3 regions of the Streptomyces sp. NBC_01515 genome follow, and region 2 is predicted to be linked to each of the others. Evidence: predicted binding sites of a transcription regulator. Region 2 holds the regulator's gene; each other region holds the start of a gene.
What was found. The regulator HrcA, encoded in region 2, represses chaperone genes, less so after heat shock. The targets are predictions, from matches to a motif close to TTNGCACTCNGNNNNNCNGAGTGCNAA.

Region 1: the regulator HrcA is predicted to act here: its motif matches at 3,279-3,305, upstream of groES (co-chaperone GroES).
Region 3: the regulator HrcA is predicted to act here: its motif matches at 3,312-3,338, upstream of groL (chaperonin GroEL).

The regions. Positions count from the first base shown of each region.
Region 1 is NZ_CP109416.1:6,821,421-6,831,976, forward strand. It holds gene OG407_RS31075 (RNA polymerase sigma factor) at 1-202, shown strand, start outside; gene OG407_RS31080 (THUMP-like domain-containing protein) at 153-1,355, opposite strand; gene OG407_RS31085 (polysaccharide deacetylase family protein) at 1,545-2,438, shown strand; gene OG407_RS31090 (hypothetical protein) at 2,435-3,160, shown strand; gene groES (co-chaperone GroES) at 3,450-3,758, shown strand; gene groL (chaperonin GroEL) at 3,871-5,496, shown strand; gene OG407_RS31105 (SDR family NAD(P)-dependent oxidoreductase) at 5,619-6,392, opposite strand; gene OG407_RS31110 (MOSC domain-containing protein) at 6,501-7,169, opposite strand; gene OG407_RS31115 (LysR family transcriptional regulator) at 7,250-8,209, shown strand; gene OG407_RS31120 (WhiB family transcriptional regulator) at 8,286-8,612, opposite strand; gene OG407_RS31125 (response regulator transcription factor) at 8,993-9,604, shown strand; gene OG407_RS31130 (sigma-70 family RNA polymerase sigma factor) at 9,871-10,458, shown strand.
Region 2 is NZ_CP109416.1:4,193,014-4,203,569, forward strand. It holds gene OG407_RS18575 (16S rRNA (uracil(1498)-N(3))-methyltransferase) at 1-601, opposite strand, end outside; gene OG407_RS18580 (nitronate monooxygenase) at 598-1,674, opposite strand; gene dnaJ (molecular chaperone DnaJ) at 1,819-2,952, opposite strand; gene hrcA (heat-inducible transcriptional repressor HrcA) at 2,953-3,969, opposite strand; gene OG407_RS18595 (MBL fold metallo-hydrolase) at 4,143-4,862, shown strand; gene OG407_RS18600 (DUF3097 domain-containing protein) at 4,897-5,706, shown strand; gene OG407_RS18605 (Uma2 family endonuclease) at 5,684-6,253, opposite strand; gene hemW (radical SAM family heme chaperone HemW) at 6,322-7,554, opposite strand; gene OG407_RS18615 (SpoIIE family protein phosphatase) at 7,595-9,490, opposite strand; gene OG407_RS18620 (HAMP domain-containing protein) at 9,593-10,556, shown strand, end outside.
Region 3 is NZ_CP109416.1:6,445,529-6,456,084, forward strand. It holds gene OG407_RS29160 (glucosyl-3-phosphoglycerate synthase) at 1-464, opposite strand, end outside; SAM riboswitch class I at 655-801, shown strand; gene thrC (threonine synthase) at 817-2,112, shown strand; gene OG407_RS29170 (MoaD/ThiS family protein) at 2,206-2,481, shown strand; gene OG407_RS29175 (cold-shock protein) at 2,935-3,141, shown strand; gene groL (chaperonin GroEL) at 3,501-5,129, shown strand; gene OG407_RS29185 (NADH:flavin oxidoreductase) at 5,381-6,511, shown strand; gene OG407_RS29190 (hypothetical protein) at 6,547-6,822, opposite strand; gene OG407_RS29195 (hypothetical protein) at 6,819-6,965, opposite strand; gene OG407_RS29200 (metallophosphoesterase family protein) at 7,076-7,957, shown strand; gene OG407_RS29205 (hypothetical protein) at 8,156-8,722, opposite strand; gene OG407_RS29210 (SCO4225 family membrane protein) at 8,796-9,476, opposite strand; gene OG407_RS29215 (helix-turn-helix domain-containing protein) at 9,602-9,802, opposite strand; gene OG407_RS29220 (hypothetical protein) at 9,787-9,936, opposite strand; gene OG407_RS29225 (DUF397 domain-containing protein) at 9,978-10,241, opposite strand; gene OG407_RS29230 (DUF397 domain-containing protein) at 10,299-10,505, opposite strand; gene OG407_RS29235 (helix-turn-helix domain-containing protein) at 10,489-10,556, opposite strand, start outside.

The DNA.
Region 1 (10,556 bases), 2.6 Mb from region 2:
CTTGCTGCCGAGCGTCCGCGGCGACCTGCTGCTCCGCCTCGGCCGTACGACGGAGGCGAAGGAGGAGTTCACCCGGGCCGCCTCCCTCGCCCGCAACGAACGCGAACGCCAACTGCTGCTGCGCCGGGTGGATGAGGCGACCCAGAGGCGTCCTAGGCAGGCCGCCCGATCAGCATCGCCGGCGCCCCCGCCACCCGAGTGAGGAACACCGTCGCGGAGTTGGGCCCCTGGGGCTTCACCTTCCGCCGCAGTTCCTCCGGTTCGACGGCCGACCCCCGCTTCTTCACGGTGAGGACGCCCACCTCGCGCTCCCGCAGTAGCGCCTTCAACTTCTTGACGCCGAAGGGGAGTTGATCGGTGATCTCGTAGGCGGAGGCATAGGCGGTCGGCCGTAGCTCATCCGCTGTCACATACGCGATGGTCTCGTCGATGAGTCCGCCCCCGACCTCCTCCGCGACCTCGGCGACGAGGTGGGCGCGGATGACGGCGCCGTCGGGTTCGTACAAGTACCGCCCCACGGAGCGGACTTCAGGGTCGGGAAGCCCGCGTCCGTGCAGAACTCGCGGACCCGGCAGGAGAGTTGCCCGTACTGCCCCCGGCCGCACCCCCGTCCCGAACCACAGCACCGCCTCCTTCACGTCGCCCCCGTCCGAGATCCACTCCGCCTCGGCCGCCGCCGGGATCGCCTCGTGCGGTACCCCGGGGGCGATCTTCAGTGCGGCGAGCGGGGCCGTCGTAGCGGCGCCGATGGCCCAGGACAACGGGGGCGAGTACGCCTCGGGGTCGAAGATGCGGCCGCGGCCGCCGCGCCGTGCGGGGTCGACGAACACGGCGTCGTACGCGGACGTGTCGACGTCGGTGACATCCGCCTCGCGCACCTCGATCAGGTCGGCGAGGCCGAGTGCCTCCGCGTTGGCCCGTGCCACGGCCACCGTCAGCGGATCGCGGTCCACGGCCAGGACGCGCACCCCCGCCCGCGCCAGCGCGATCGCGTCGCCGCCGATTCCGCAGCAGAGGTCGGCGACGGAGGTCACGCCGAGGTCCAGGAGGCGGGCGGCGCGGTAGGCGGCGACGCTTGTCCGGGTGGACTGCTCGAAGCCGTTCGGGGTGAAGAACATCCGGTCGGCGTCCTCGGGCGTGAATTTCGCCGCTGCCGCGCGTTGGCGCAGCCGGGCCTGGCCGAGGGCCGCCGAGACGAGGTCGGCGGGGTGGTCGCGGCGCAGGCGGGTGGCGACGGCGAGTTCCTTGGCCGGGTCGGTGCCGCGGACCTCGTCGAGGAGGGCGCGGCCCTCGGGGGTGAGCAGGGCGGCGAAGGCGAGTACGGGGTCGGTCACCGGGTCAGTGGGGTCGTTCACCGGGACATTGTGGGCCAGTCGGTGGACGGTGTGTCTCCGGTGGCGGTGTCGGCGCGGGATCGGGGCCGGGGGCTGAAAAGATCCGACCCCATGCGAGTAGTCGTACAAAATGACATCAATCGGGCGCGCGGGGACCGGGAGGACCGAGGGGACCGGGGAACCCGGGGCGACCGCGGCAACCGGGGTCGGATGACGGGAGGCGCCCGTGGCGCGCTCGCCGCCCTCGCGCTCGCCGCTCTCGTCTCCGGGTGCGGGCAGCCCGGCTCGGGCGCGGCCGTGCACCCGGCGCAGGGCGCGCAGCCGCTGCACGCGCCCCCGGCCCGCGCGTTGGACTCCTACGCGACCAAGCTGCGCGCCGCGTACGCCGCGCGGGTTGCCGCGGCCAGGCGCTGGGGGCTGGCGAAGGTGCCGCTCGCGGCGCCGCCGGCGCCCGCGCACAAGCCGGAGATCACCGCGCGCAAGGGCTTCGAGGTGGACGACCAGGAGGAGTTGAACCTCCCGCCGGTCTTCACGACGATCCCCACGAAGCAGAAGATCGTCTTCCTCACGATCGACGACGGCGAGAACAAGGACCCCGCGTTCCTGCGGATGATGAGCGACCTGAAGATCCCGTACACGGCCTTCCTCAGCAACTACCTGGTGAAGGACGACTACGGCTACTTCCGGAAGATGCAGGCCGAGGGCCACACCATCAACAACCACACCCTCACGCACCCGTACCTGCCGGGCCTGTCCTACGCCGAGCAGAAGCGCGAGATCTGCGGGATGCAGGACATCATGAAGAAGCAGTTCGGCAAGGCCCCGACCCTCTTCCGGCCGCCGTACGGGAACTACAACCACGACACCCTCGTCGCCGCGAAGTCCTGCGGCATCAAGTACGCCCCGATCTGGGACGAGGAGGTGTTCGTCGACCACTGGGAGTACCGCGAGGACGACCGGTCCCTGCACCCCGGCGACATCGTCCTGACGCACTTCCGGGGCCGCGAGGACTGGAAGGGCACGATGGTCGACGACATGCGCCGCTTCCTGGGCAAGGTCACGGCCGAGGGCTACGCGGTGGCCCGCCTGGAGGACTACCTGTGAGGCGGGCGGGCCGTCTGCGGGTACCGGTGGCCGTCGCGTCGGCGGCCGCTCTGCTGCTCCTCACCGGTTGCGCCCAGTCCGTCGACCCCATCGAACGGCTCGGCAAGAAGGCCGCCCAACGCGTCCACCCGCACGGCCCGTCCCGCGAACAGCCGTACCGCCACTGGGGTTTGACGGCCCCGCTGGCACCCGCCCCCAAGCCCTCCCTCCGGCCCGCCGCCCGCTCGGCGGGCCCGGGCCTGCCACCCGTCGTGGACCACGTCCGCACCCACGACAGGGTCGTCTTCCTGACCTACGACGCCCAGGGCACGGGCGCGGACACGCGACGGGACCCGAGGTTCGCCGACCTGGTCCGCGAACTACGGCTCCCGGTCACGGTGTTCCCCGCCGCACCGCGCCCCGGCCACTTCGCCGGCCAGCCCTACGCCACCCAGCGCAGCGAGATCTGCGGCCACCGGCCCCGGCCCGACTCCCGGCTGCTCCGGCCCCCTTACGGCACGTACGACACGACGACCCGCCGTGCCGCGGCCGACTGCGGAGTCTCCGCCCTGGTCCTCTGGCGCGCCTCCACGACGACCGGAACCCTGACCTACGCCCGCGGGGACCATCACCTCGCCCCCGGCGACATCGTCCGCGTGGGCCCGGCCGACAGCACGGCCAGGCTGCTGCGGGGCATCCAGGGGCGGGGGCTGACGGTGGGGCGTCTGGAGGACTACCTGTAGGCCGGCGCCTTCGCACACGGACGGATGTTGTACCTCTCCAGCACCGTCCGCGACGTCCAGCACAGGCCCGCCACGCGGCTCAGGGTGACCTCGGAATTCCGGTCAAGCGCCGCGGGCATTGGCACTCCGCTTGACCGAGTGCTAATCGCAGTCATAGTCTCAGACCTGGCACTCCCCCCTGGAGAGTGCCAATAGCGACGGGCAGGTCCGGCACCCGCGACGACGGATCCACCTGGTCGCCACCTCAGACAGTTAACCCCGTGAGATCTCCGAAGGGGGAGGTCGGATCGTGACGACCACCAGCTCCAAGGTTGCCATCAAGCCGCTTGAGGACCGCATTGTGGTCCAGCCGCTCGACGCCGAGCAGACCACGGCCTCTGGCCTGGTCATCCCGGACACGGCCAAGGAGAAGCCCCAGGAGGGCGTCGTCCTGGCCGTGGGCCCGGGCCGCTTCGAGAACGGCGAGCGTCTTCCGCTCGACGTGAAGACCGGCGACATCGTGCTGTACAGCAAGTACGGCGGTACCGAAGTGAAGTACAGCGGCGAGGAGTACCTCGTCCTCTCGGCTCGCGACGTGCTCGCGATCATCGAGAAGTAATTCACCCAGTTTTGCAGTGAGCTGCGCCCCTGGCCCCCGCGACCTTATGAAGCCGGGCGTCAGGGGCGTAGTTCGTTTCACCCACGTTTTCCGAGAGGGCTGAACCGCTCCCATGGCGAAGATCCTGAAGTTCGACGAGGACGCCCGTCGCGCCCTCGAGCGCGGCGTCAACAAGCTTGCCGACACGGTCAAGGTGACGATCGGCCCCAAGGGCCGCAACGTCGTCATCGACAAGAAGTTCGGCGCCCCCACCATCACCAACGACGGCGTCACCATCGCCCGCGAGGTCGAGCTCGACGACCCGTACGAGAACCTCGGTGCCCAGCTGGTGAAGGAGGTGGCGACCAAGACCAACGACATCGCGGGCGACGGCACCACCACCGCCACCGTGCTCGCCCAGGCGCTCGTCCGCGAGGGCCTGCGCAACGTCGCCGCGGGTGCCTCCCCGGCCGCCCTGAAGAAGGGCATCGACGCCGCCGTCAAGGCCGTCTCCGACGAGCTGCTCGCCACCGCGCGGCCGATCGAGGACAAGGCCGACATCGCCGCCGTGGCCGGTCTGTCCGCGCAGGACAGCCAGGTCGGCGAGCTCATCGCCGAGGCGATGGACAAGGTCGGCAAGGACGGTGTCATCACCGTCGAGGAGTCCAACACCTTCGGTCTGGAGCTGGACTTCACCGAGGGCATGGCCTTCGACAAGGGCTACCTGTCGCCGTACTTCGTGACGGACCAGGAGCGCATGGAAGCGGTCCTCGAGGACCCGTACATCCTGATCCACCAGGGCAAGATCAGCTCCATCCAGGACCTGCTGCCGCTGCTGGAGAAGGTCATCCAGGCCAACGCCTCCAAGCCGCTGCTGATCATCGCCGAGGACGTCGAGGGCGAGGCCCTGTCGACCCTGGTCGTGAACAAGATCCGCGGCACGTTCAACGCGGTCGCGGTCAAGGCCCCCGGCTTCGGCGACCGCCGCAAGGCGATGCTCGGCGACCTCGCCACCCTCACCGGTGCCCAGGTCATCGCCGAGGAGGTCGGCCTCAAGCTCGACCAGGTCGGCCTGGACGTGCTGGGCTCCGCCCGCCGCGTGACGGTCACCAAGGACGACACGACCGTCGTCGACGGTGCCGGCGACTCCTCCGAGGTCGCGGGCCGCGTCAACCAGATCAAGGCCGAGATCGAGAACACGGACTCCGACTGGGACCGCGAGAAGCTCCAGGAGCGCCTCGCGAAGCTGGCCGGCGGCGTGTGCGTGATCAAGGTCGGCGCCGCCACCGAGGTGGAGCTGAAGGAGAAGAAGCACCGTCTGGAGGACGCCATCTCCGCGACCCGCGCCGCGGTCGAGGAGGGCATCGTCTCCGGTGGTGGCTCCGCTCTGGTGCACGCCGCCAAGGTCCTTGAGGGCAACCTCGACAAGACCGGCGACGAGGCCACCGGTGTCGCCGTCGTCCGCCGCGCGGTCGTCGAGCCGCTGCGCTGGATCGCCGAGAACGCGGGCCTTGAGGGCTACGTCATCACCGCCAAGGTCGCCGACCTGGAGCCCGGCCAGGGCTTCAACGCCGCGACCGGCGAGTACGGCGACCTGGTCAAGGCCGGCGTCATCGACCCGGTCAAGGTCACCCGCTCCGCCCTGGAGAACGCCGCCTCCATCGCCTCCCTCCTCCTCACGACCGAGACCCTGGTCGTCGAGAAGAAGGAAGAGGAGGAGCCGGCCGCCGGTGGTCACAGCCACGGCCACTCCCACTGACGCGAGTCGGTGAACCCGTAGGACGTGTACGTCGAAGGCCCGGCACCCCTCAGGGGGCGCCGGGCCTTCGCGTTCCACCGGAATCCTCGTCACCGAGCCCGCCCCCGCCGGGGCGGCCGCCGTCACTGCGGGCCGTACTTCCGCCCGGTCTTCGAGGTGATTCCGCCCAGCACCGCCTGCGGAGTGACCTTCACCAGACCCATCAGCGCCTTGTAGCGCGGGTCCGGGATCGACAGCGACTTGCCGCGCGCCAGATCCGCGAGCGCCGCCGCGACCAGCTTGTCCGCGTCCAGCCACATCCAGTTCGGGATGTTGTCCGTGCCCATCCCGGCCCGCTCGTGGAACTCGGTCCGCACGAACCCGGGCGCCAGCGCCATCAGCCGTACGCCCGTACCCGCCAGGTCCTTGGCCGCGCCCTGCGTGAACTGCACGACCCACGCCTTCGACGCGCCGTACGTCCCGCGCGGTACGAAGGCCGCCACCGACGCCACGTTGACGACCCCGCCGCGCCCGCGCTCCCGCATCGCCTCGGTCGCCGCGCTGGTCAGCCGCAGCACCGCCTCGCAGTGCACCTTGAGCATCTTCAGCTCGTCGGCCATGGGTACGTCGAGGTAGTGGCCCTTGTTGCCGAAGCCCGCGTTGTTGACCAGCAGGTCGACGGGGTTCTTGCGGTCGGCGAGGCGGGCGGCCACCGTGTCGATGCCCTTGTCCGTGGCGAGGTCGGCGGTCAGCACCTCCGCCTCGATGCCGTGCCGGTCGTGCAGTTCGGTCGCCTGCTCCCCGAGCCGCGCGGTGTTCCGCGCCACCAGCACGAGGTTGTGTCCGTCCGCCGCGAGCCGCCGCGCGAACGCGGCACCGATCCCCGCGGTCGATCCCGTAATCAATGCCGTTGTCATGGCGCAAGATTAGTGACCCGGAGCAAGCCGGTCCGATCTCTGCACAGGCCCTCCCGATCCGTGACGAACACGTGTCGAACAACGTGTCGAACAGGCCGTGACGGCTGGTCAGCCCGGCTGCTCCGCGACATATTTCCGGGCCTGCGCGAGGGACTCCGGATGCAGCGCCTCGCCCGCCGGAAGCAGCCGCGGCAGCAGCTCCCGCTCGGTCGTCACCGCCCGGAACTGCAGGGCCACCGTCACGTCGTGATCGGGCCGGTGCACGATCTCGATCGGATCGCCCGCGCGGATCTCACCGGGTTCGATCACCCGCAGATAGGCCCCCGGCGCACCCTTCACGGTGAACCGTTTCACCCACCCGCGTTCGCCCAGATGGTCCTGGAAGGTACGGCACGGGATCCGCCCGCAGGTGACCTCAAGGACCACCTCGGGACCGATCCGCCAGCGCTCGCCGATCCGCGCCCCGGACACGTCGAGCCCCAGGGTCGTCAGGTTCTCCCCGAAGGAACCGCTGGCCAGCGGGCGCCCCAACTCCCGCTCCCAGTCGTCGAGATCCTCGCGCGCGACCGCGTACACCGCCTGGTCGTCGCCCCCGTGGTGGCGCCGGTGACACACCGCGTCCCCGGCGAGCCCGCTCCCGGCGACGCCCTTGGGTCCGGGCGCGCTCACCCGCACCGGCGCGTCGGTCGGCCGCTTGTCGATGCCGGTCACGCCCTCGGGCTGGTCCGTGTACGGCACGGCCGTGGCCCGGCCCAGATTCAGCGAGAGAAGCTTCATGACGGCACGGTAGACGAGAGCCCCCCAAAGGCGCGGCGCATTATTCGTCGGCGTAGCAAAGAAGCACTTATGCTCGGGGCGTGATCGAGGCCCGACATCTCCGTGTGCTGCGTGCCGTCGCCGCCACCGGCTCCTTCTCGGCGGCCGGGCGTGAACTGGGCTGCACCCAGCCCGCGGTCAGCCAGCAGATGAAGGCCCTGGAGACCTCGGTCGGCACCCCGCTGCTGATCCGCACCGGCCGCGAGATGCGGCTGACCCAGGCGGGCGAGGCGCTGGTCCGGCACGGCGCCGGCATCCTCGCCGGTCTGACGGCGGCCGAGGAGGAGGTCGCCGCGATCGCGGGCCTGCGCGCCGGCCGGGTCCGCCTGGTCTCCTTCCCCAGCGGCAGCTCGACGCTCGTCCCCACCGCCCTCGCCGCCCTGCGCGCCGCGCACCCCGGCACCCGCGTCTCCCTGGAGGAGGCCGAGCCGCCGAACTCCGTCGACCTCCTCCGGGAGGGCGACTGCGACATCGCCCTCGCCTTCCGCTACGAGGCGGCGGCGGGCGCCGAGGACTGGTCCGACCTGGTGGTACGACCGCTGCTCAGCGACCGCCTGGTCGCCCTGGTCCCGGAAAAGCACCGGCACGCGCGCGTGCGGTCGGTCGCCATCGGCGAACTCGCCGACGACCCCTGGATCGCCGGTTGCCCGCGCTGCCGGGGCCAGTTGGTCGAGGTGTGCGAGGCCGCCGGCTTCACCCCGCGCATCGACTTCGCGACCGACGACTATCCGGCGGTCGTCGGCCTGGTGAGCGCGGGCCTGGGCGTCGCCGTCCTGCCCCAGCTCGCCATCGAGTCCGTACGGCCCAGGGGCGCGCGGACGGTGACGCTGGAACCGGCGGTGCGGCGGGAGATCGTCGCGCTGACCCTGCCCGACCTGGCGCGGGTACCGGCGGTGGCGGCGACCCTCGACCAGCTGGCGCGGGCGGCCCGCGACAAACAGGCCCGCGACAAACAGGCCCGCGACAGACAGGCTCGCGACAAACAGGCTCGCGAAAAATAGCGGGGCACGCGTGCGCGTACCCCTGGAGGAGAGCTGGGCGTGCCCCTGGTGGAAGGCTAGTTGGAGAAACGTTCCTTCAGTTGTTCGAAGCCATGTCCCCGGCGGCCGAAGCCGACACCAGCCGGTTGCGGGCACGCCCCATGAGCTCTTCGCGCTCGTCCTCGGTCAGGCCGCCCCAGACGCCGTACGGCTCGCGCACCGCCAGCGCGTGTGCCGCGCACTGTGCGCGGACCGGGCACCTCATGCAGACCTCTTTGGCCGAGTTCTCACGAGCGCTTCGTGCCGCACCGCGCTCGCCCTCGGGATGAAAGAAGAGCGAGCTGTCGACCCCTCGGCAGGCAGCCAGGAGCTGCCAGTCCCACAGGTCCGCGTTCGGTCCGGGAAGGCGGGAGAAATCTGCCATTGCGTGACCCCTTGTAGCCGTTATGGGCGGATACGGTGTCCACGACCGTACAACTACGATCTAAGGAGATGAAAATATGACTCATTGCGAATCTAGCCTCAGACACCAGTAAAAGGGAAGAAATAGGGCTGAATGGGGCACCGGTTGTGATGAAAGCTTGTGGGTCGGCCGCGCACGCCTCCACCGTGTCCGCACCCTCACGTAGAGTGCCGAAGATGGCACACGGCCCCGTAACTCTTTCGAGTGACCGTCGTTGAGAGTGCGAGGCGGTTGAAAACACAAGTGCTCGGGCAGGCGTCCGAGACGGTCGACCGCACAGGTGACGATTTCGTACCAGCCTGGAGGCTCAAGGTGACGCGCATCAGTTGCGGAGGGCGGCCATGACATCCGTCCTCGTCTGTGACGACTCCCCGCTTGCCCGAGAGGCGCTCCGCCGCGCGGTCGCGACCGTGCCCGGTGTCGAGCGCGTGACGACGGCGGCCAACGGCGAGGAAGTCCTCCGCCGCTGGGGTGCCGACCGTTCGGACCTCATCCTGATGGACGTACGCATGCCCGGACTCGGCGGTGTCGAGACCGTGCGGCGGCTGCTGTCCGCCGACCCGGGCGCACGCATCATCATGCTCACCGTCGCCGAAGACCTGGACGGCGTGGCCCTCGCGGTCGCGGCCGGCGCCCGCGGCTATCTGCACAAGGACGCCTCGCGCGCCGAACTGCGGGCCACGGTCACCCAGGCCCTCGCCGACCCGACCTGGCGACTGGCCCCGCGCCGGCTGCGGTCCGCCGAGATGGGCGCCGCACCGACGCTCACCGCGCGCGAGATCCAGGTCCTCGAAGGGATGAGCCACGGCCGCTCCAACGCGGAGATCGGCCGTGAGCTGTTCCTCTCCGAGGACACCGTCAAAACACACGCACGGCGCCTCTTCAAGAAACTCGGCGCCTCCGACCGGGCACACGCCGTGGCGCTCGGTTTCCGGTGGGGCCTGGTCCGTTAGGGCCAGGTCAGTGGGTCGTAGCGGGGATACGAGAATCCCCGCCCGCCACCGGGTGGGCGGGGACGGTGAAGGGGCTCGCCGGGCACCCGCTGCTCGTTTCGCCGCGGATGCCGCATCCTTGAGGTGTGGAGTTCCTCGGGGACGAGTCGGTCGAGCGGGAGGGGAGGGCGCAGGAGATGACTTCCGGCGCACCTGCTCATAACGCTTCGGTGCACAACAACGGACGCGGTGCCACGGACCCTTCGGCCGCAAGGCACCATGGACCGATGCGTGACGACGAGGCGGCCAGAGCCCCAGGGGCGATTGGTGGACTCGTCCTTCGCGCGGTCGACGGAGACGAGCAGGCGACCCACGATCTGCTCGCCCACGTCCACCCACTGGCCCTGCGCTACTGCCGCACCCGGCTGTCCCGACTCCCGGGCGACGCACGGCACTTCGTGGAGGACCTCGCCCAGGAGGTCTGCGTCGCCGTCCTCCTCGCACTGCCCCGCTACAAGGACACCGGCCGCCCCTTCGAGGCCTTCGTCTTCGCCATCGCCGCCCACAAGGTCGCCGACCTCCAGCGCGCCGCGATGCGCCACCCCGGTTCCACGGCCGTCCCCTCCGACGAGATGCCGGAGCGCCCGGACGACTCCCTCGGCCCCGAGGAGCGCGCCCTGCTCAGCAGCGACGCCGAATGGGCCAAGAAACTCATGGCCAACCTCCCGGAGAACCAGCGCGAACTGCTCCTGCTGCGCATCGCCGTCGGCCTCACCGCCGAGGAGACCGGCCAGATGTTGGGAATGTCACCCGGCGCGGTCCGGGTCGCCCAGCACCGCGCGCTGAGCCGACTGCGGGCACTGGCCGAGCAGTAACTCCCGTACGGGCACTGCCCTCGACGGCGGAGCCCTGCGCCGCGACGCCTTTCGTGAACAGCCGGGCGACGGCGTACGTACGAACATACGAAGCCCGG
Region 2 (10,556 bases):
CCACGACCAGCACGATCTCGCCCTCGGCGGGGAGTTCGGCGGTGGCCAGGGGCTCGCTGCCGTAGTCGCGGTCCTCGTGGAGGACGGCGGCGAAGTCGGCTTTGGCCAGAAGTGCCGCAACCTGCTTGCTCGTTGCCGCGTCCGCGACCTCCGGGAAGCGCAGCCGGCGGGACTGCTTGCCGGCCTCGCGTGCGGTGGCCCGCCACTTGGCGAGGGCTTTGAGACCCCGGTCGCCCTTCCACTGCGTGATGCAACGGGAGGCCGCCCAGGGGACGATCGCGTCGACGCCGGTCTCGGTCATCGTCTCCACGGCCAGCTCGCCGCGGTCGCCCTTGGGGAGTGCCTGGACGACGGTGATGCGGGGCGTGGGCTCCAACTCGACGGGGAATGCGTGGAGTTCGACGATCAGGCGGTCCTTGCCCTCGACCCTGAGGACCACACCGGAGGCGCCCCGACCCTGTCCGTCCGTGAGCACGACATCCTCACCGGTCTGCAGCCGCCGTACGGAGACGGCGTGCCGTCCCTCGGGGCCGGCCACCTCGGCGACGGAGCCGGGGCCCACACCCTGGAGGGACTCGACGACGAACACCGGCGCGGTCATCGCAGCTCGCCCCCGGCCGACAACGCTGTCCGGGCGGAGGCCAGTTCGGCGACGAGTACCTCGACCAGCTGGCCGGCGGGCAGCTCGCGGGCCATGCGGTGGCCCTGTCCGGCCCACAGGGCCATGCCCTGCGGGTCGCCGGACGCGGCGGCCTGCTTGCGGAGCGGGGAGGTCAGGTGGTGGATCTCCGGGTACGCGGCGGGGGCGTACGGGCCGTGCTCGCGCATGAAGCGGTTGACCAGGCCGCGGGCCGGGCGGCCGGAGAACGCGCGGGTCAACTCGGTGCGCGTGAACAGGGGGTTGGTGAGCGCCTGCTTGTGCAGGGCGTTCGCGCCGGACTCGGAGGTGGCGAGGAACGCCGTGCCGAGCTGGGCCGCGCTCGCGCCCGCCGCGAGGGCCGCGGCGATCTGGCTGCCGCGCATCAGACCGCCCGCGGCGACGATCGGAAGGCTCACGGTCTCGCGGATCTGGGCGACCAGGGAGAGCAGGCCGATGCCGGCGCCGTCGTTCTCCGGGAGGTCGCGGTGGGTGCCCTGGTGGCCGCCGGCCTCGACGCCCTGCGCGATCACCGCGTCGGCACCGGCCCGCTCCACGGCGAGGGCCTCCTCGACGGTGGTGACGGTGACGAGGGTGAAGGTGCCGGCCCGGCGCAGCGAGTCGAGTATCTCCGGGGTGGGGATGCCGAAGTGGAAGGAGGCCACCGGCACCGGGTTGTCGAGCAGGACGGACAGCTTGGCGTCGTAACCGTCCTCACGGCCGCTGTCCGGGTCGCCGAGTTCCGTGTCGTACCAGGTGGCCTCGCCGGCCAGCTGGTGGGCGTAGACGTCGACCGCGGCCTTGTCCGCGTACTCCGGCTGCGGCATGAAGAGGTTCACGCCGAAGGGGCGGGCCGTCAGGCTCCGCAGCTGCTTGATCTCCTGGTACATGCCGTCGGCCGTTTTGTACCCGGCGGCGAGGAATCCCAGCCCGCCGGCCTCGGCCACGGCGGCCGCGAGGCGCGGGACGGAGACACCGCCCGCCATCGGGGCCTGCACGATCGGATGAGGGAAGAGATCGGTCAGTGCGGAGGACATGACGGCATGTTGTCACGTCCTCCGAACAAGTCCGAATCCGGCCTTGGCGCTGGCACATGCCAGTACTTTCAGCCGGTTCGGCGATGGGGAACGAGCCTGTTCGGAATGAAGAGAGGGTCCGGGGGCGGAAGCCCCCGGACCCTCTCAGCGACCGTTGAAAGCGTCCTTGAGGCGCGAGAACAGCCCCTGCTGCCCCGGCTGGAACGTCCCCGTGGGGCGCTCCTCGCCGCGCAGTTTCGCCAGTTCGCGGAGCAGCCGTTCCTGCTCCACGTCCAGCTTGGTCGGGGTGGTGACCTCGACGTGCACGATGAGGTCGCCCCGGCCGCCGCCGCGCAGATGTGTGATGCCGCGGGTGTGCAGCGGGATCGACTGGCCGGACTGGGTGCCCGGGCGGATGTCGACCTCCTCCATGCCGTCCAGCGTCTCCAACGGCACCTTCGTGCCGAGGGACGCGGCTGTCATGGGGAGCGTGACCGTGCAGTGCAGGTCGTCGCCGCGGCGCTGGAACATCGCGTGCGGCAGCTCGTGGATCTCGACGTACAGGTCACCGGCGGGGCCGCCGCCGGGGCCGACCTCGCCCTCGCCCGCGAGCTGGATCCGCGTGCCGTTGTCCACACCCGCCGGGATCTTGACCGTGAGGGTGCGCCGCGAGCGGACGCGGCCGTCGCCGGCGCACTCGGGGCACGGCGTCGGCACGACCGTGCCGAAGCCCTGGCACTGGGGGCAGGGGCGGGACGTCATGACCTGGCCCAGGAAGGACCGGGTCACCTGCGAGACCTCACCGCGACCGCGACACATGTCACAGGTCTGCGCGGAGGTGCCGGGGGCCGCGCCCTCGCCGTTGCAGGTGTTGCAGACGACGGCCGTGTCGACCTGGATGTCCTTCGTGGTGCCGAAGGCCGCCTCGTCCAGCTCGATCTCCAGCCGGATCATGGCGTCCTGGCCGCGGCGGGTGCGCGAGCGCGGTCCGCGCTGCGACGCCGTGCCGAAGAACGCGTCCATGATGTCCGAGAAGTTCCCGAAGCCACCGGCCCCGAAGCCCGCGCCCGCGCCGCCCGCCTGCGAGAGGGGGTCGCCGCCGAGGTCGTAGACCTGCTTCTTCTGCGGGTCCGAGAGCACCTCGTAAGCGGCGTTGATCTCCTTGAAGCGCTCCTGGGTCTTCGGATCCGGATTCACGTCCGGGTGCAGCTCGCGCGCGAGCCTACGGAAGGCCTTCTTGATCTCATCCTGCGACGCGTCGCGACGCACGCCGAGAACGGCGTAGTAGTCCGTGGCCACTTAGGACTCCGCCAGGATCTGTCCGACGTACCGTGCCACTGCGCGTACCGCTCCCATCGTTCCCGGGTAATCCATGCGGGTCGGTCCGACCACGCCGAGCTTGGCGACTGCCTCGCCGCCCGAACCGTAGCCGACCGACACCACGGAAGTGGAGTTGAGTCCCTCGTAGGCGTTCTCGTGACCGATCCGTACGGTCATGCCCGAATCCCCCGCCTCACCAAGCAACTTGAGGAGGACGACCTGCTCCTCCAGGGCTTCCAGGATGGGGCGGATAGTGAGGGGAAAGTCATGTCCGAAGCGGGTGAGATTGGCGGTGCCGCCGATCATCAGCCGCTCCTCGGTCTCCTCGACGAGGGTCTCCAGGAGGGTGGAGAGCACCGTCGCCACTGTGCCGCGGTCCTCGGCCTCGAAGGCCTCCGGCAGGTCCTGCACGAGCAGCGGCACATCCGCGAAGCGGCGCCCCGCGATCCGGCTGTTGAGCCGCGCCCGCAGATCCGCGAGCGAGGCCTCGCCGAACGGCGCCGGGCAGTCGACCATGCGCTGCTCGACCCGCCCGGTGTCGGTGATCAGCACGAGCATCACGCGCGCGGGGGCCAGCGAGAGCAGCTCCACGTGCCGGACGGTCGAGCGGGTCAGCGAGGGGTACTGCACGACGGCGACCTGCCGGGTGAGCTGCGCGAGCAGCCGTACCGTACGGCCGACGACGTCGTCCAGGTCCACGGCACCGTCAAGGAAGTTCTGGATCGCCTTGCGCTCGGGGCCGGTCATCGGCTTGACGCCGGCGAGCTTGTCGACGAACAGCCGGTAGCCCTTGTCGGTCGGGATGCGCCCGGCACTGGTGTGCGGCTGCGCGATGTAGCCCTCGTCCTCCAGGGCCGCCATGTCGTTGCGCACGGTCGCCGGGGAGACGCCGAGGCTGTGCCGCTCGGTGAGCGCCTTGGACCCGACCGGCTCCTCGGTGCCGACATAGTCCTGGACGATGGCGCGCAGCACCTGAAGCCTGCGTTCGCTGAGCATCGCGCACACCTCCAGTTCTGGTCGCCGTTTTGTTGCCGGGCTGCCCTTTCCTGGCACTCTGTGCGCGTGAGTGCCAGCGTTCCCCGGCCCAGTGTACGGCCGTGAGGTACACCCCGGGCAAGGCCGGTCCTGCGATGTCATGCCCCGAGTGCCGTCACCGTTAGCGTCGCCGTATGACGGTGACTTGGGAAGAGGCGGGGTGGGAGCGGCTGGCCGCCGGGGTGGGCCGGTGCCGGCTGCCTGGCTGGGACTGCACGGTCGGGCTGGTGATCGGCGGGGACTCGGCGCTGCTGATCGACGCGGGGTCGAGCCTGGCGGAGGGCGCGCGGTTGCGCGGACAGGCGCAGGCGCTGGCCGGGCGCCGGGTGCCGCTTCTCGCGCTCACCCACCCTCATTTCGACCATGTCTTCGGAGCGGCGGCCTTTGCCGGGGCGACGGTTTTCGTGGCCGCGGGCGCGAACGAGGTGTTCGAGAGCGGTGGGGAGGAGTTGCTGGCCGACGCGGTGCGCAACGGGCTGGACCCGGAGGCCGCGGAGAACGCGACGGACATCCTCGTACGCCCCCGCGAACCCGTGTGGGGCCCCACACTGCTCGAACTGGACGGCGGTCCGGAGGTCCAGTTGGTGGCGATGCGCGGACACACCGCCCACGATCTCGCGGTCGTGGTGCCGGGCGACCCGCCGGTCGTGTTCTGCGGCGACCTGGTCGAGGAGTCCGGCGAACCCCAGGCGGGCCCGGACGCCGTTCCGGGTCTCTGGCCGGCCGCCCTGGACCGCCTCCTCGAACTCGGCGGGGAGGACGCGGTGTACGTGCCCGGTCACGGAGCGGTGGTGGACGCGGGGTTCGTGCGGGCCCAACGGGACGCGTTGGCAACGCGTTTCGGCGTGTCGTGACGGTGGTCGCCCCGGTTCTCCTATCGTCATCCGAATGCGCCAGTACTCCGCCGACCTGACCCCGCCGTGGAAGAAGCCCAAGCCGGCCCCCGAGGTCCCCGCGGAGGCGGGCCTGGTGGTCGAGGAGCCGGGCACCGGTTTCTGCGGCGCGGTAATCCGCTGCGAGGCGGGCACGGTCACCCTGGAGGACCGCTTCGGCAAACACCGGGTGTTCCCGATGGAGCCGCGCGGCTTCCTCCTGGAGGGCCGGGTGGTCACCCTGGTGAAGCCCGTATCAAGTCCCCTACGACCCACTCGTACGGCGTCCGGTTCGGTGGCCGTCCCGGGTGCACGCGCGCGTGTGGCCCGCGCCGGGCGGATCTACGTGGAGGGCCGGCACGACGCCGAACTCGTCGAGCGGGTGTGGGGCGACGACCTGCGCATCGAGGGCGTGGTCGTCGAGTACCTGGAGGGCGTCGACGACCTCCCGTCCATCGTCGCGGAGTTCGCCCCCGGCCCGGACGCGCGGTTGGGCATCCTGGTCGACCATCTGCTCCCCGGCACCAAGGAGTGGCGCATCGCCCAGTCGGTCACCAGCGAGCACGCGTTGGTCGTCGGCCACCCGTACATCGACATCTGGGAGGCCGTGAAACCGTCCTCCGTGGGCATCGCCGCGTGGCCCCGCGTCCCCCACGGTCAGGACTGGAAGACGGGGGTGTGCCGGTCCCTGGGTTGGCCGGAAAACACCGGTGCGGTGTGGCAGGCGATTCTGGCCAAGGTGGGGTCTTACCGGGATCTGGAGCCGGAACTGCTGGGGCGGGTGGAGGAGTTGATCGACTTCGTCACGGATAGCGGTGAGGCGTGACGCTCTCGTAGGTGGCGAATTCGCCGGTGTCCAGTTCGATACCGACGGGTTCCAACGGTGTGAGGTCGCCGAACTTGGTGATCCGCCGGCACCGGTAGTCCGCGTTCTCGCCCGTGCCCGTCGGCTCGGTGAACAGGACGCACTGGGCCATGATCGGATCGATGATCAGGTACCCGGGTACCTTTGCCGCCGCGTAGATCGAGCGCTTGACGCTGTAGTCGCGATGGACGCTGTTGGTGGAGACGACCTCGACCAGCAGTGTGACGGCCTCGGCGGGCATCAGCCTTCCGTCATCGGGCCCGGTACCGCGCTCGATCACCACGAGGTCCGGCTGCGGCTCACTCGGCTCTTCGGGGATCGCCACCCGCTGCGTCTGAAGCCGTCTCCACCTCTGCCTGGGAATCTGGTCCTTAACCGTCCCCACGATCGCGTTGTGTACCAGGTCTGGGCTGGCCGTCAGCACGATCTCCCCCCGGAGAAGTTCGGCCCTCACGCCCTCAGGGGGCTCGAACTCCGCAAAGAACTCGGTGATTCGCCGGTCGCTCACAACGGCAGCCCAGGAAAGTGGATCAGCGACCGGATCGGCCTCCCGCCCCGGTTCACTCCCCCGAGTGATCAGTCCACCAGATCCCGCACCACCGCGTCCGCCAGCAGCCGCCCCCGCAACGTGAGCACGGCGCTCCCCTCCTCGTACGGCCCCGCCTCCAGCAGCCCGTCCCCCAGCGCCCGGCGCGAAGCCGCGAGCCCCTCCGGCCGGAGCAGGTCCAGGGGGGCGCCTTCGCGGAGCCGTAGCTCCAGGAGGATGCGTTCCACCCGGCGGTCCTCCGCCGAGAGGATCTCCCGGCCGGCGCCCGGGGAGCGGCCCGCCGCCAGCGCCCCCGCGTACGCCCCCGGGTGCTTGACATTCCACCAGCGGACGCCGCCCACGTGCGAGTGCGCTCCGGGGCCCGCGCCCCACCAGTCGGCGCCTCGCCAGTACAGCTCGTTGTGGAGACAACGGCCGGAATTCGACGTTGCCCAGTTGGACACCTCGTACCAGTCGAAGCCGGCCGCCGACATCACCTCGTCGGCGATGAGGTAGCGGTCGGCGTGGACGTCGTCGTCCGTCATGGGGACCTCGCCGCGGCGGATGCGGCGGGCGAGCTGGGTGCCCTCCTCGACGATCAGGGCGTAGGCGCTGATGTGGTCGGGGCCGGCGCCGAGGGCGGAGTCGAGGGAGGCGCGCCAGTCGTCGTCCGTCTCGCCGGGGGTGCCGTAGATCAGGTCGAGGTTGACGTGGTCGAAGCCGGCCGCGCGGGCCTCGGCGACGCAGGCCTCGGGGCGGCCGGGGGTGTGGGTGCGGTCGAGGACTTTCAGGACGTGCTGTTTCGCGCTCTGCATGCCGAAGGAGACGCGGTTGAAGCCGCCGTCCCGGAGAGCCGCGAGGTAGGCGGGGTCCACCGACTCCGGGTTCGCCTCCGTGGTGATCTCCGCGTCCGGGGCCAGGCCGAACTCGTCGCGGATCGCGCCCAGCATCCGTACGAGATCGGCCGCCGCGAGCAGCGTGGGCGTGCCGCCGCCGACGAAGACCGTGCGGACCGGGCGGGGGTCGTCGCCGAGGACCTTGCGGGCCAGCCGGACCTCGTCGATCAGGGTGTCCGCGTAGTTGTCGCGGGAGGCCAGCACTCCGCCCGTGCCGCGCAGCTCGGTAGCCGTGTAGGTGTTGAAGTCGCAGTAGCCGCAGCGGGTCGCGCAGTACGGGACGTGCAGATAGAACCCGAGGGGGCGGTCGGCCGATCCGGCGAGCGCCTCTGCGGGCAGGGCGCCGTCGTCGGGGACGGGATCGCCGTCGGGGAGTGCGGAAGGCATGTCCTCCATTGTCCAGCACCGGTGCGGCTTGCTGCTCCGCCTATTCCGCCTGGAGGACCAGCAGCGCCATGTCGTCCTCCGGGGGACGGTCGCCGAACTCGTGGACGAGGCGTTTGATGCGCTCCGCGATCAGCTCGGCGTTCAGGCCCGCGCACCCGGTGAGTGCGGTCGCGAGGCCGTCGCCGTCGTCGAACTGGACCGATCCGGAGCGCCGCTCGGTCACCCCGTCCGTGACGCACAACAGGCTGTCGCCGGGCCGGAGTTCGAAGGTCTCGCTGGTGAACGTCACGTCCTCGATGACCCCGAGGAGGGTCTGCGGGCGGGCTGCCGTGCCGACGCTGCCGTCCGGGCCGAGGAGCAGCGGCAGCGGGTGTCCGGCGGAGGCGAGGGTGCAGCGGACGCCGCCGTCGAAGGGGACCAGCTCGCCGTAGAGGAGGGAGAGGAAGCGGGGGCCGTCGCCGACCGGGCCCGGCATGCCGCCCGCCGCCACCATCGCGTGGGCCGCCGCGTCGGCGGCTTCGGTGGCGTCGTCGAGGAGGAGCTGGTTGAGGCGGTCGAGGACGTCGGCGACGCCGTAGCCCTCGCGGGCGAGGAGCCGTAGCCAGGGGCGGGCCAGGCCGATCACTACGGCGGCCTCGGGGCCCTTCCCCTGGACGTCGCCGAGGGCGAAGCACCAACGGCCGTCGCCGGCCGGGAACACGTCGTAGAAGTCGCCGCTGGGGCCGCCCTTGTCGCACGGTTCGTAGACGAGGGCGCTGTGCAGGCCGGGGATCTCGGCGACGGCGCCGGGCAGCAGGCCGCGCTGGAGGACGCGGCTGATGGTGGCCTGGCGGGCGTACTGGCGGGCCGCGCCGATCGCGAGCGCCACCCGGCGGCTGAGGTCCTCGACCAGGCCGGTGACCTCGTCGGGGAAGCGGGGCAGCCCGGACCGTCCGATGACGAGCGTGCCGAGCGGCCGGCCGCCCGCGATCAGGCGGTACGACAGTGCCGCGCCGTGGGTGCCGTGCGGGCCCAGCGCGTCGGCGGGCCAGGGGTAGGAGACGGGCCGCAGGGAGTCCGGCGGGCGAGGCGGGTCCTTCTCCAGGGCGCGGCGCAGTTCCTCGATGCGGTTCTCGCTGCCGTGCCAGACGCGGGCGAGGCGCGGACCGGCGCCGGCCCCGGCGCCCTCGCCCCAGCCGCCGCCGCGGCCCATCGCCTCGTCCTCCAGCCAGACAGCGCACCAGTCGGCCAGCCTCGGCACGATCAGCTGTCCGGCGAGCGCGGCGACGAGGTCCTCGTCGAGCTGTCCGGCGAGCAGGTCGGAGGCCTCGGCGAGGAAGGAGAGGGCGCCGCGGCCGAGCCAGTCCCGGTCGCGTTCGGCGCGCTGCGGTTCGGGGGCGAGGATCTCGGCGACGCGGAGGCCGCGCTCCCCGGCGTAGGTCTCCAACTCCTCGGCGGCCGGGGTGCCTTCGGCGGGCAGCCGGGCCCATACGGTCTTGACGCCGGTGCGGTAGGTGACGCCCCAGGCCTCGGCGAGCGTGGAGACGAGACGCAGGCCGCGGCCGAACTCCGGTGTCTCGTACGCCGGTTCGGCGCTGTTGTCGCGCGGGGCGCGGGAGGGGTGGTGGTCGGCGACCTCGACGACGATCGAGTCGGCGTCCTCAAGCCGGCACACCAACTCGACGTCCGTGCCCGCGTGCACGACGGCGTTGGTGACGAGTTCGCTGACGACGACCATCGCGTCGTCGGCCAGCCGGTCGGTGAGCTTCTCGGTGCCGGGCAGGCCGAGTTCGGCCCATTCGCGGAGCGCGGCGCGCACCAGGCCGCGGGCGGAACCGGGCGCGAGGGGGCTGCCGGAGAGCGTGGCGCGCACCGTCGTACGCCGGTCCGCGCCGTGGTGCGCGGGCGCATCGGAAGCACGCGAAGTGGTCTCCCGTTGCGTCGGTATGGCCCCCATGCGCAGCTCCCCGAGCAGTTCGGACGAATACGCCTCGATCGATGCGGACAGAGTGACAGACTGACCGCGGCCATAAGCGCCGAGTTACCGAAGTGGGCCGCCATGAGTGAGAACAGTGCTACGCGTGTGCTCGAAGACGGTCACAAAGACGACTGGATTCGAGCATCCGATCTCCGCCCGCTGCTCGCCGTGATGACGGCCGCACGGGACGGCAGCTTCGCGAAGGCGCCGGAGACGGGCCACGGCGTGGTGGCCGAACTGACCGCCGCCTTCAACCAGATCATGGACCGCAGCACCCACTTCAACTCCGAGACACAGCGCGTCAAACGGGAGCTGGTGCGCCACGGCCGCCTCGACGAACGCCTCTCCGCCAGCCCCGGCCAGGGCAGTTGGACCTCCCGCGTCAACGACGTCAACCAGCTCCTCGACGCCCTCGTCGCCCCGGCCGCCAACGCGACCCGCGTGCTGGACGCGGTGGCGGGCGGCGACCTGACCCAGCGGGTCGATCTGCACGACGGCAGCAGGCAGTTGCGCGGTGATCTACGACGGCTCGGCCGCGCCGTGAACAAGATGGTGGACCAACTCTCCCTGTTCACCGGGGAGGTGACCCGGGTCGCCCGCGAGGTCGGCACCGAGGGCAGACTCGGTGGCCGCGCCAAGGTGACCGGCCTGTCCGGCAGTTGGCGTGATGTGACCGAGGCGGTCAACACGATGGCGTCCCGGCTGACCGCGCAGGTGCGGGACATCGCCCTGGTGACGACGGCGGTGGCACGCGGCGACCTGACCCGTACGGTCACCGTCGAGGCGACCGGCGAACTGCTCGAACTCAAGCTCACCGTGAACACGATGGTCGACCAGCTGTCGGCCTTCGCGGACGAGGTGACGCGCGTCGCCCGCGAGGTGGGCACCGAGGGGCAGTTGGGCGGTCGCGCGCAGGTGCGGGGCGTGTCCGGGGTCTGGAAGGACCTGACCGACAACGTCAACTTCATGGCGTCGAACCTGACCTCGCAGGTCCGGAACATCGCCCAGGTGACGACGGCCGTGGCGAACGGCGACCTGTCACAGA
Region 3 (10,556 bases), 2.3 Mb from region 2:
TTGACGAGGTCGACGCCGGGGTCGGTGAGCAGCGGGCCCACGATCCCGGTGACGAAGTCGGAGGAGAACTCCTTCAGGTCCGCGTCGATGAAGGCGACGATGTCGCCGCTGGTGACCAGCAGCGAGCGCCACAGCACCTCGCCCTTGCCGGGCACGGCGGGGATGCGGGGCAGGATGTCGTCCCGGTGCACGACCCGGGCGCCCGCCGCGGCGGCCACCTCGGAGGTGCGGTCGGTGGACCCGGAGTCGACGACGACGATCTCGTCGACGAGCGGGACCTGCTGCATGAGGTCGTGACGGATGATCGCGACGATGTCGCCGACCGTCGCTTCCTCGTTGAGCGCGGGCAGCACGACGGAGACCGACTGGCCCGTGCGGTGCTTCGCGGCCAGGATCTTGTGGAGCGGCCGGTCGGTCATGGACCAGGAGCGGGTGCTCAGCCAGTGCTCGACTTCTTTCAGCACGTTGCGCGGCTCCTCTGCGTTCTCTCGGCGAGAGGCGATCACCCTGTGTAGGTGATCCGTCTCGCGGTTCGGACGGCTCACTCAACTGTCCTGGCCTTCGGTTACAGTCTTGAACAACGCTGATGACCATCGCATGTCGGGGGCCGTCAACGCTCACGCAAGTGACACAACCGCATACACAACTGAACACCGCTCATCCAGAGGGGCAGAGGGATACGGCCCGTTGAAGCCCCGGCAACCCTCCAGCCGGTCTTGTCACGTTGATGTGGCGAGGCTCCCGGCTCGGGAAGGTGCCAAATCCGTCTCATGGCGAAATGCGTCGTGAGGAAGATGAGGAAAGGGCCTCGCCTCCATGGCTGCGCAGACTGTTGCAAGCACCACGAACCCCGTGAACAGCGTCGATCTCGGCCCCGCCGTCGCGCTGTCCTGCCGCGAGTGCGGCCACCGCGTCCCGCTCGGTCCGCTCTTCGCCTGCGAGGAGTGTTTCGGCCCGCTGGAGATCGCCTACGACTTCTCGGCCTACGACACCGAAGAGCTCCGCAAGCAGATCGAAGCGGGCCCCGCGAACATCTGGCGTTACGCGCCCCTGCTGCCCGTCCCCGCCGACGTGGCCGACAAGCCGAACATCAACCCCGGCTGGACCAAGCTCGTCCAGGCCGACAACCTCGCCCGCGAACTGGGCGTCGACGCGGGCAAGTTGTTCGTCAAGGACGACTCCGGCAACCCGACGCACTCCTTCAAGGACCGGGTCGTGGCGCAGGCCATCGAAGCGGCCCGCGCCTTCGACTTCACCACCCTCTCCTGCTCCTCCACCGGCAACCTCGCGGGCGCCGTCGGCGCCGCCGCCGCCCGGGCCGGCTTCCGTTCCTGCGTGTTCATCCCGCACGACCTGGAGCAGGGCAAGATCGTCATGGCCGCGATCTACGGCGGCGAGCTCGTCGGCATCGAGGGCAACTACGACGACGTGAACCGTTTCTGCTCCGAGCTGATCGGTGACCCGGCGGGCGAGGGCTGGGGGTTCGTCAACGTCAACCTCCGGCCGTACTACGCGGAGGGCTCCAAGACCCTCGCCTACGAGATCTGCGAGCAGCTCGGTTGGCAGCTTCCGGACCAGCTCGTGGTTCCCATCGCCTCCGGGTCGCAGCTCACGAAGATCGACAAGGGGCTGCAGGAGCTGATCAAGCTCGGGCTCGTCGAGGACAAGCCGTACAAGATCTTCGGGGCGCAGGCGGAAGGGTGTTCGCCGGTCTCCGTCGCCTACAAAGCGGGGCATGACGTCGTAAGGCCGCAGAAGCCGAACACGATCGCCAAGTCGCTCGCCATCGGGAACCCGGCGGACGGGCCGTATGTCCTCGACATCGCCCGGCGTACGGGTGGGGCGGTGGAGGACGTCAACGATGAGCAGGTCGTCGACGCGATCAAGTTGCTGGCGCGGACCGAGGGGATCTTTGCGGAGACCGCGGGTGGGGTGACCGTCGGTGTGGCGAAGAAGCTGATCGAGAACGGGTTGCTGGATCCCACGCTGACCACGGTGGTACTCAACACCGGGGATGGTCTGAAGACGCTGGATGCGGTTGCCGGTACCGGGCTGACCGCGACGATTCGGCCGAGCCTTGAGTCGTTCAGGGAAGCTGGGCTCGCGTCGTAGCGTCGTTGTTCGTCTGCGGGCCGGTGGGGGCTGGTCGCGCAGTTCCCCGCGCCCCTAAAAGACAAAAGCCGTACCTGACCGGAGGTCTTGAGCATGAGCGTTTCCGTCCGTATCCCCACCATCCTGCGCACGTACACCGGCGGGCAGGCCGAAGTCACCGCCGAGGGCACGACCCTCGCCGAGGTCATCAGCGATCTGGAGAAGAACCACACCGGGATCTCCGCTCGCGTCCTGGACGATGAGGGCAAGTTGCGGCGGTTCGTCAACGTGTACGTGAATGATGACGATGTGCGGTTCGAGCAGGGGCTGGAGACGGCCACTCCGGACGGGGTCGGCGTCTCGATCATTCCGGCTGTCGCCGGCGGCTGAGCGGGGGCCCGGAGGTCCCCGGAAATTACCCTCGGTAACGCCGATTACCAAGAGTTCATCGAATTGCCCCCTCCGTGAGAGAAGCGGAGGGGGCAATTCTGTAGGGTTGAGCGGGGTACAGTTGGGGAACCCGCTCCACTCCGCATGCCGGACGCATATGAGTACCCGCTCCGCGTGCGATGAGAAGTAGCCAAAGTGTGCATTCATTTTGCGCCTTATGTTCCCTTTATCGGGCCCGACTTGCCCTGAAGTCGGACGAATTCTCCGTATATTCCCGACCGGTCCTGCCCGGAATTCTCGTCGGATTGACCTGTTGCAGACGGCAGTTGGACGGATACATTCGGCCGCGGTCGACGCGTTCCGGCGCACGCCCCCAATCCTGTGGGGGGTGAGGTCTGACCCGGATCCGCGAAGTGCGGGTCCGTGCAAGGGCCAGTAATAGGGGAGTTAGGCATGGCTCAGGGCACCGTCAAATGGTTCAACGCGGAGAAGGGGTACGGCTTCATCGCGGTCGACGGTGGTGCGGATGTTTTCGTCCACTACAGCGCGATTCAGATGGACGGCTACCGCACCCTGGAAGAGGGTCAGCGGGTCGATTTCGAGATCTCGCAGGGTCAGAAGGGGCCGCAGGCGGACATGGTCCGGCTCGCGACCACCTGAAGCACGCGCCGACGAACAGCAGCGACGTTCTTCGTTCCTCACCGAAGGGCTCGTACTCCTGGGGGGTCACCTCCTGGGGTACGGGCCCTTCGGCATGCCCGGAGGGCCCGTGTGCCTGGTGTTTCCCTCGCGCGCGCCCGTGAGGAGAAGGCGCCAGAACCTGGGAGCCGCTTGCACTCGACCATGCCGAGTGCTAATCATTGGCGTTAGCACTCTGAAGGTGAGAGTGATAACGAAGGATCGGGTCGGTGAGGCCCGCAGGCCAGGTGGCGCAAGGAGCCACGGGGCAGGCGAGCCGTCCGTCGCGGGCGCCAGCGCGGTCCGGAGCAATCCACCCCAGTCCGGGAGGACCACTTCACATGGCCAAGATCATCGCGTTCGACGAGGAGGCGCGGCGAGGCCTTGAGCGCGGTATGAACCAGCTCGCCGACGCCGTCAAGGTCACCCTCGGCCCCAAGGGCCGCAACGTCGTCCTTGAGAAGAAGTGGGGAGCCCCCACGATCACCAACGATGGTGTCTCCATCGCCAAGGAGATCGAGCTGGAGGACCCGTACGAGAAGATCGGCGCCGAGCTGGTCAAGGAAGTCGCCAAGAAGACGGACGACGTCGCCGGCGACGGTACGACCACCGCGACCGTGCTCGCCCAGGCTCTCGTCAAGGAAGGCCTGCGCAACGTAGCCGCGGGCGCCAACCCGATGGCCCTCAAGCGCGGTATCGAGAAGGCCGTCGAGGCCGTCTCCGGTGCCCTGCTGGAGCAGGCCAAGGACGTGGAGACCAAGGAGCAGATCGCTTCTACGGCCTCCATCTCCGCCGCCGACACCCAGATCGGCGAGCTCATCGCCGAGGCGATGGACAAGGTCGGCAAGGAAGGCGTCATCACCGTCGAGGAGTCCCAGACCTTCGGTCTGGAGCTGGAGCTCACCGAGGGTATGCGCTTCGACAAGGGCTACATCTCGGCGTACTTCGCCACCGACATGGAGCGTATGGAGGCCGTCCTCGACGACCCCTACATCCTGATCGCCAACTCGAAGATCGCCAACGTCAAGGACCTGCTCCCGCTCCTGGAGAAGGTCATGCAGTCGGGCAAGCCGCTGCTGATCATCGCCGAGGACGTCGAGGGCGAGGCCCTGTCCACGCTGGTCGTCAACAAGATCCGCGGCACCTTCAAGTCCGTCGCCGTCAAGGCTCCGGGCTTCGGTGACCGTCGCAAGGCCATGCTCGGCGACATCGCCATCCTCACGGGCGGCGAGGTCATCTCCGAGGAGGTCGGCCTCAAGCTGGAGAACGCGACCGTGGACCTCCTCGGCCGCGCCCGCAAGGTCGTCATCACCAAGGACGAGACGACGATCGTCGACGGCTCGGGCTCGGCGGACCAGGTTGCCGGTCGCGTCAACCAGATCCGCGCCGAGATCGAGAACAGCGACTCGGACTACGACCGCGAGAAGCTCCAGGAGCGCCTCGCCAAGCTCGCGGGTGGCGTCGCCGTCATCAAGGCTGGCGCGGCCACCGAGGTCGAGCTCAAGGAGCGCAAGCACCGCATCGAGGACGCCGTTCGCAACGCGAAGGCGGCCGTCGAGGAGGGCATCGTCGCCGGTGGCGGCGTCGCGCTCATCCAGGCGGGCCACGTCTTCGAGAAGCTTGAGCTCGAAGGTGACGAGGCCACGGGTGCCGCGATCGTGAAGCTGGCCCTTGAGGCCCCGCTGAAGCAGATCGCCGTCAACGGTGGCCTCGAAGGCGGAGTCGTCGTCGAGAAGGTCCGCAACCTGCCCATCGGTCACGGCCTCAACGCCGCCACCGGTGAGTACGTGGACATGATCGCCGAGGGCATCATCGACCCGGCGAAGGTCACGCGCTCTGCCCTGCAGAACGCCGCGTCCATCGCCGCGCTCTTCCTCACCACCGAGGCGGTCATCGCCGACAAGCCCGAGAAGGCCGGTGCCGGCGCGGGTGCCGGTGGCGGCATGCCGGGCGGTGACATGGACTTCTGATCGACCCCTTCGGGTTGATCAACGGTCTTACCGAGGGCGGTACTTCCTGTTCCGACAGGGGGTACCGCCCTCGGGCATGTCCGGGGTCACGGTGTTCGGAGTCACAGGTGTCCGGGATCACAGGCCGCGGTGCGGGACGGCCGGAATGAAGGTCTTGGCCGGACGGTTGTCGTTGACGCATGATCAATGCATACGCACATACCGGCTGGTACCCGATATCCGGTGCCTGGTGTCCCGAGGAGCCCCCACACGTGTCTACGACCGCCCCCGCCTCCCGAGCGGCCGACATCCTCGGCCGTCCGATCACCCTCAACGGCCTGACCGTCCCGAACCGGATCGTGATGGCGCCGATGACCCGGCAGTTCTCGCCGGGCGGCATCCCCGGTGAGGACGTGGTCGGTTACTACGCCCGCCGCGCCGCCGCGGGCGTGGGCCTCATCGTCACCGAGGGCACGTACGTCGGCCACGAGTCCGCCGGGCAGAGCGACGACATCCCGCGCTTCCACGGCACGGAGCAGCTCGCGGGCTGGGCGAAGGTCGCCGAGGGCGTGCACGCGGCGGGCGGCACGATCGTGCCGCAGCTCTGGCACATCGGCATGGTCCGCGAACAGGGCCAGCCGCCGTACGCGGACGCGCCCGCCGTCGGCCCCTCCGGGCTGCGGATCGGCAGCGACGAGGTCACCGGTACGGCCATGACGCAGCGGGACCTGGACGACGTCATCGGCGCGTTCGCCGAGGCGGCGGCTGCCGCTGAGCGGATCGGCTTCGACGGCGTCGAACTCCACGGCGCGCACGGCTATCTCCTCGACCAGTTCCTGTACGCGGGCACCAACCGCCGTACGGACGCCTACGGCGGTGACGCGGTCGCCCGTACGAAGTTCGCGGCGGAGATCGTCGCGGCGGTGCGCGAGACGGTGTCCCCCGAGTTCCCGATCATCTTCCGCTACTCGCAGTGGAAGCAGGACGTCTACGGTGCCCGTCTCGCCGAGACCCCCGAGGAGCTGGACGCGATCCTGACCCCGCTCGCCGCGGCCGGCGTGGACGTCTTCCACGCCTCCACCCGCCGTTACTGGCTCCCCGAGTTCGAGGACGCCGGCTCCGATCTCAACCTCGCCGGCTGGACCAAGAAGCTCACCGGCAAGCAGACCATCACGGTCGGTTCGGTCGGCCTCGACGGGGACTTCCTCAAGGGGTTCCGGGGTGAGGGCGCGCCGGTCAAGGGCATCGACGACCTCCTCGACAGCCTGGAGCGGGACGAGTTCGACATGGTGGCCGTGGGGCGGGCGCTGCTGCAGGACCCTGAGTGGGCCGCCAAGGTCCTCGCCGGGCGGGTGGAGGAGCTGGCGCCTTATGACGCGGCGGCGCTGAAGTCGCTTAGCTGACACCCGAGTTGACGATGGGGAACGGCCGGGGTGGTCTAATCGACCCCGGCCGTTCTTGTCGTTCCGCAGTCTTGGCCCGGACCGATGCGCCGCTCTCGCACCCGGCGCCTCAGGCGCACCACGCCGTAGATCGTGGAGTGCGCCGCAGCTACCAGGACACAGAGGGCGAGCGTGGTCAGGCCCCAGTCGCCCAGGGCCGACAGAAAGCCGCCCGCCCACACGGCATGCACCAGCGCGTCCGCCAGGTCGAAGACCGAGAGCCCGAGGGTGACCAGGAGCGAGACCCGCAACTGCCTGATCAGTCCCGTCACGCCGCGATCCGTCCGAAGAACCCGAGGGCGGACGCGTACGGCCCCACCAGCAGGACCGCGGGCCGGACGGCCTGCCCTTCTTGGTCCCCGCCGCAGGTGTGGGCCAGGGCGCAGACCCCGTGGACCCAGTCCGAAATGTTCATGCTCACCTCGCCGCGAGCATAAGCGGGGTTCCTGAGGGCTGAGGCGGTAGGGCCACCTGCCGAGCTCCGGCCCTGTCCGCCGCCCCCAACTCGGGCTAACGTGCCCGCACATGAGGATCCTGCACCTGTCCGACACCCACCTGGAACGCGCCGACGCCCCCAACCGCCACGGCATCAACGCGACCGACTCGCTGCGGCTGATGCTTGCCGAGTTGCGGCATCAGCGCGGGGTGGACGCGATTGTCGTCACCGGGGACCTCGCCAATGACGGGGCGGTGGAGGCGTATGCGGCTGTGCGGGAGTTGGTGGGTGGGTTCGCCCGGGTGATGGGTGGGGTGCCCGTCTTCTACACGACCGGGAACCATGACGAGCGGGAGGCGTTCGGGAAGGTGCTCGGGAGTGGGCATCTTGCCGCCGACGGTACGGATCGGGTCGTAGACGCCGTGTTTCCGGTGGAGTTCGGGTGTGCTGCTGTCAGTACGGTCGGCGGGTATCGGTTCGTCACGCTCGACTCGCTTGTGCCGGGGGAGGTTTACGGGGCGTTGAGCCGAGCCCAACTGGACTGGTTGGGGGAGGAGTTGGGGACTCCGGCCGAGTTCGGGACCGTTCTCGCCTTTCATCATCCGCCGATCAACCTCGGTACGCCGATGCAGCGGGCCTTCGGGCTGCGGAATCCGGGGGAGTTGGCGGACGCGATCCGGGGGAGTGACGTGCGGGTCGTGCTCACCGGGCACTTCCACCTTCAGCTCTTCGGGTTCCTGGAGGCGACTCCGGTGTGGGTCACGCCCGGTGTCGTCAACCGGATGGATCTGACGACGGCCTACGGCACGGAGCGGGCCGTGCGGGGGGCTTCGGCCTCGCTTGTGGAGCTGGGTGGGGAGACCGCCCCGATGTTCCATACCTTCCATGCGCGGGATCCTCGGGCGCACGAGACGGTGTACCAGTTGGATCAGGAGCAGGTTCGGTCGGTTGTTGAGCGGCATGCGCCCTAGGGGGCTCGTGGGCGGGGTATAGTGGATCTTGAGCCCGTCGCCGTAACTCCGGTTGGCTGGTGCTGCGTTGGTGGTCCAAGGAAAGACGTCCCGCTTCCTGCGGGGAGATGCAGGTGCAAGGCCTGCCCGGCGCTCCGAATGAAGTCCCCGTCCCGCATCGCGCGGGGCGGGGACTTCGCGTTGCGGGTACTACGGGTACTAGAGATTCCCCAGCGGTTCGATGTCCACGTGGACCGGTGTGCCCCAGACCCGGAGTACCTCGTAGTCCGTGAACTCGTGCACGAGGCGGTACGCCATCGCCGGGCGGGAGCCGCGGCGCGCGGCGTTGATGTACAGCTCGGCCTCGTGGCGGTCGCGGCGCGGGGTGCCGCAGAGCTGCCAGGCCTGGCCGTTCCACAGTTCGGGGAGCCAGCGCTGCTGGGCCTGCGGGCGGTCCTCGCGGACGCCGTAGCGGGACGGTGTGGTGTCGGTGGGCCGGGGCGCGGCGGGGCCGTTGAACTCGGAGCGGCGGGCCGAGCGGCGGCGGGTCTCGCAGAGCAGGCAGAGGTCGGGGGCGTCGGCGTCGACCGGGCCGTTCGGGTGCTCCGGGCAGCGGGTGGTGGGCGCGGCGCCGTTGACGCTGTCGTCCAGCAGGTCCAGGGCGCGCTTGAGGTCCGCCTTGACCTCGTGGAGCTTGCCGTCGGGGGTGTCGGACGTGAGGGCCTCGCCGTGCTCGCCGAGGAGGCGGAGGGCGCGGCCTAGGGCGGTCTGCTGGGCGTGGTTCATGGTTCTGTCGACGATAGTCGGCTTTGCCGCGGGCCGGTTCCTCCGGGAGGGGACGGCGGCGCCCGTTCTCCGCTCAGGTGGCCGGGTGTCCCTCCGGTGCCCGGAGCCGGTGGGCGAGGCGGCCGAGCAGTACGGCGTTGGCCAGCCCGCACAGGGCCGCAGCGGCGGCGAAGAACAGCGGGCTGGTCGTCTGCAGGAGGAGAGTGAGGAGGCTGGTCGGTGCCGTGGCCATCAGCGGCCAGATTCCGGCGAATCCCGGGTCCGGCAGGACGTACGTGGCGCAGAGGAAGAACGCCAGCGAGGCCGCGACCACGGCGAGGTATGCCCGCGCGGGCCAGTTGTCCACGGCAGGGGCGAGCAGGGTGCGCAGGCGAGCAAGGGTGCGGGCGTGCGTGGGAGGTGCCGGGGCTGTTCGCTTCTGCGCCGTGGTTGTCGCCGTGGTTGTCGTCGTCGTGGATCTCTTCGCGAGGGCGCCGAGTACGGCGGCGTTCGCGAGGGCGCAGAGGAGTAGCCATACGGTCCAGGAGCCGATCGCCAGCGCTTGTAGTGGCCCCTCGGTGTCCGGGCCGAAGGGCAGGATCGCGACCAGGAAGGAGAGCGGCGCCGTGAGGATCAACGGGCCTGCGGCGACGGGGCCTTCCGGGGCGACGAATATCGCCGCGACGGAGACGCCTACGGCGGTCAGGTAGGCCCGGGCCGGCCAGTTGTCCGTGGCGAGGGCGAGGAGACGGCGCGGGCGGGAGGTCTGCGGCATCGAGGAGTCGTCCTTCGCGTCGGTCGGTCCGGGTCGGTGAGGACAACGGTGGACCGGGGGGCGCGCCTGGACATGAGTACCGGTACTCAATGGGAGGGGCGGAAGGACTTACCTCCCGCCGTCCCTCAAGCTGCCGGGTGGGTGGTGAACGTGACTTCCTCGTGGTCGTCGTCGAGCGCGATGTTCAGCGAGGCGTTCAAAGCCGGGGTCAGGCGGCGCAGCAAGGGGAGGGTCGGTACGGTGTCGGCGCCCTCGACGCGGGAGATCTTCGCCCGCGTCAGCCCGGACCGCTCCGCGAGCTGCGTCTGTGTCAGCCCCGGTTCCACTCGGCGGTCGTAGACGGCTTTGGCGAAGCCATGGCCAGCCGGATCTCCGCGCGCTCGGCGGCGACCTCAGGGGACTCGGCGCACTCCTCGACCAGCTTCTTCTCGCGGGCCGGCTTCCAACGGGTGTGGCTCATCGCGTGGCGCCTCCAGCGGTACGCAGCCGGGGACATTGATGTCAGGAGTGCTTGAGGTCGTCGATGAATGTGGACCAGGTGTCGGCCCGGAAGACGAGCTTCGGGCCGAGGGGGTTCTTGGAGTCCCGGACGGGGACGAGGGCGGGGTGGCCGTCGGCGACTTCGAGGCAGTCCCCGCCGCTGCCGCCGCTGTGCGTTGACTTACGCCAGCGGGCTACTTCGAGGCAGTTGTCGCCAGTGCCGCCGCTGTAGCTGGACTTGTACCAAGTGGCCGTGCTCAGGTCGTAATCAGGGTTGTGCCTCATGGGCGTCCTCTCCTCGGGTGTTGGGAAACGGTCACCGCATGGAGTGATGTGCCGGGGTCAGCCGTGCTTGAGGTCTTCGACGAACGTGGACCAGGCGGCGGTCTGGAAGATGAGCTTCGGTCCGAGGGGGTTCTTGGAGTCCCGGACGGGGACGAGGACGGGGTGGCCGTCGGCTACTTCGAGGCAGTTACCCCCGCCTCCGCCGCTGTAGCTGGACTTGTACCAAGTGGCCGTGCTCAGGTCGAGATCAGGGTTGTTCCTCATGGGCGTAATCCTGCGCCATCGCTTCGATCAGAGCTAGGGAGTTCTGTGGGG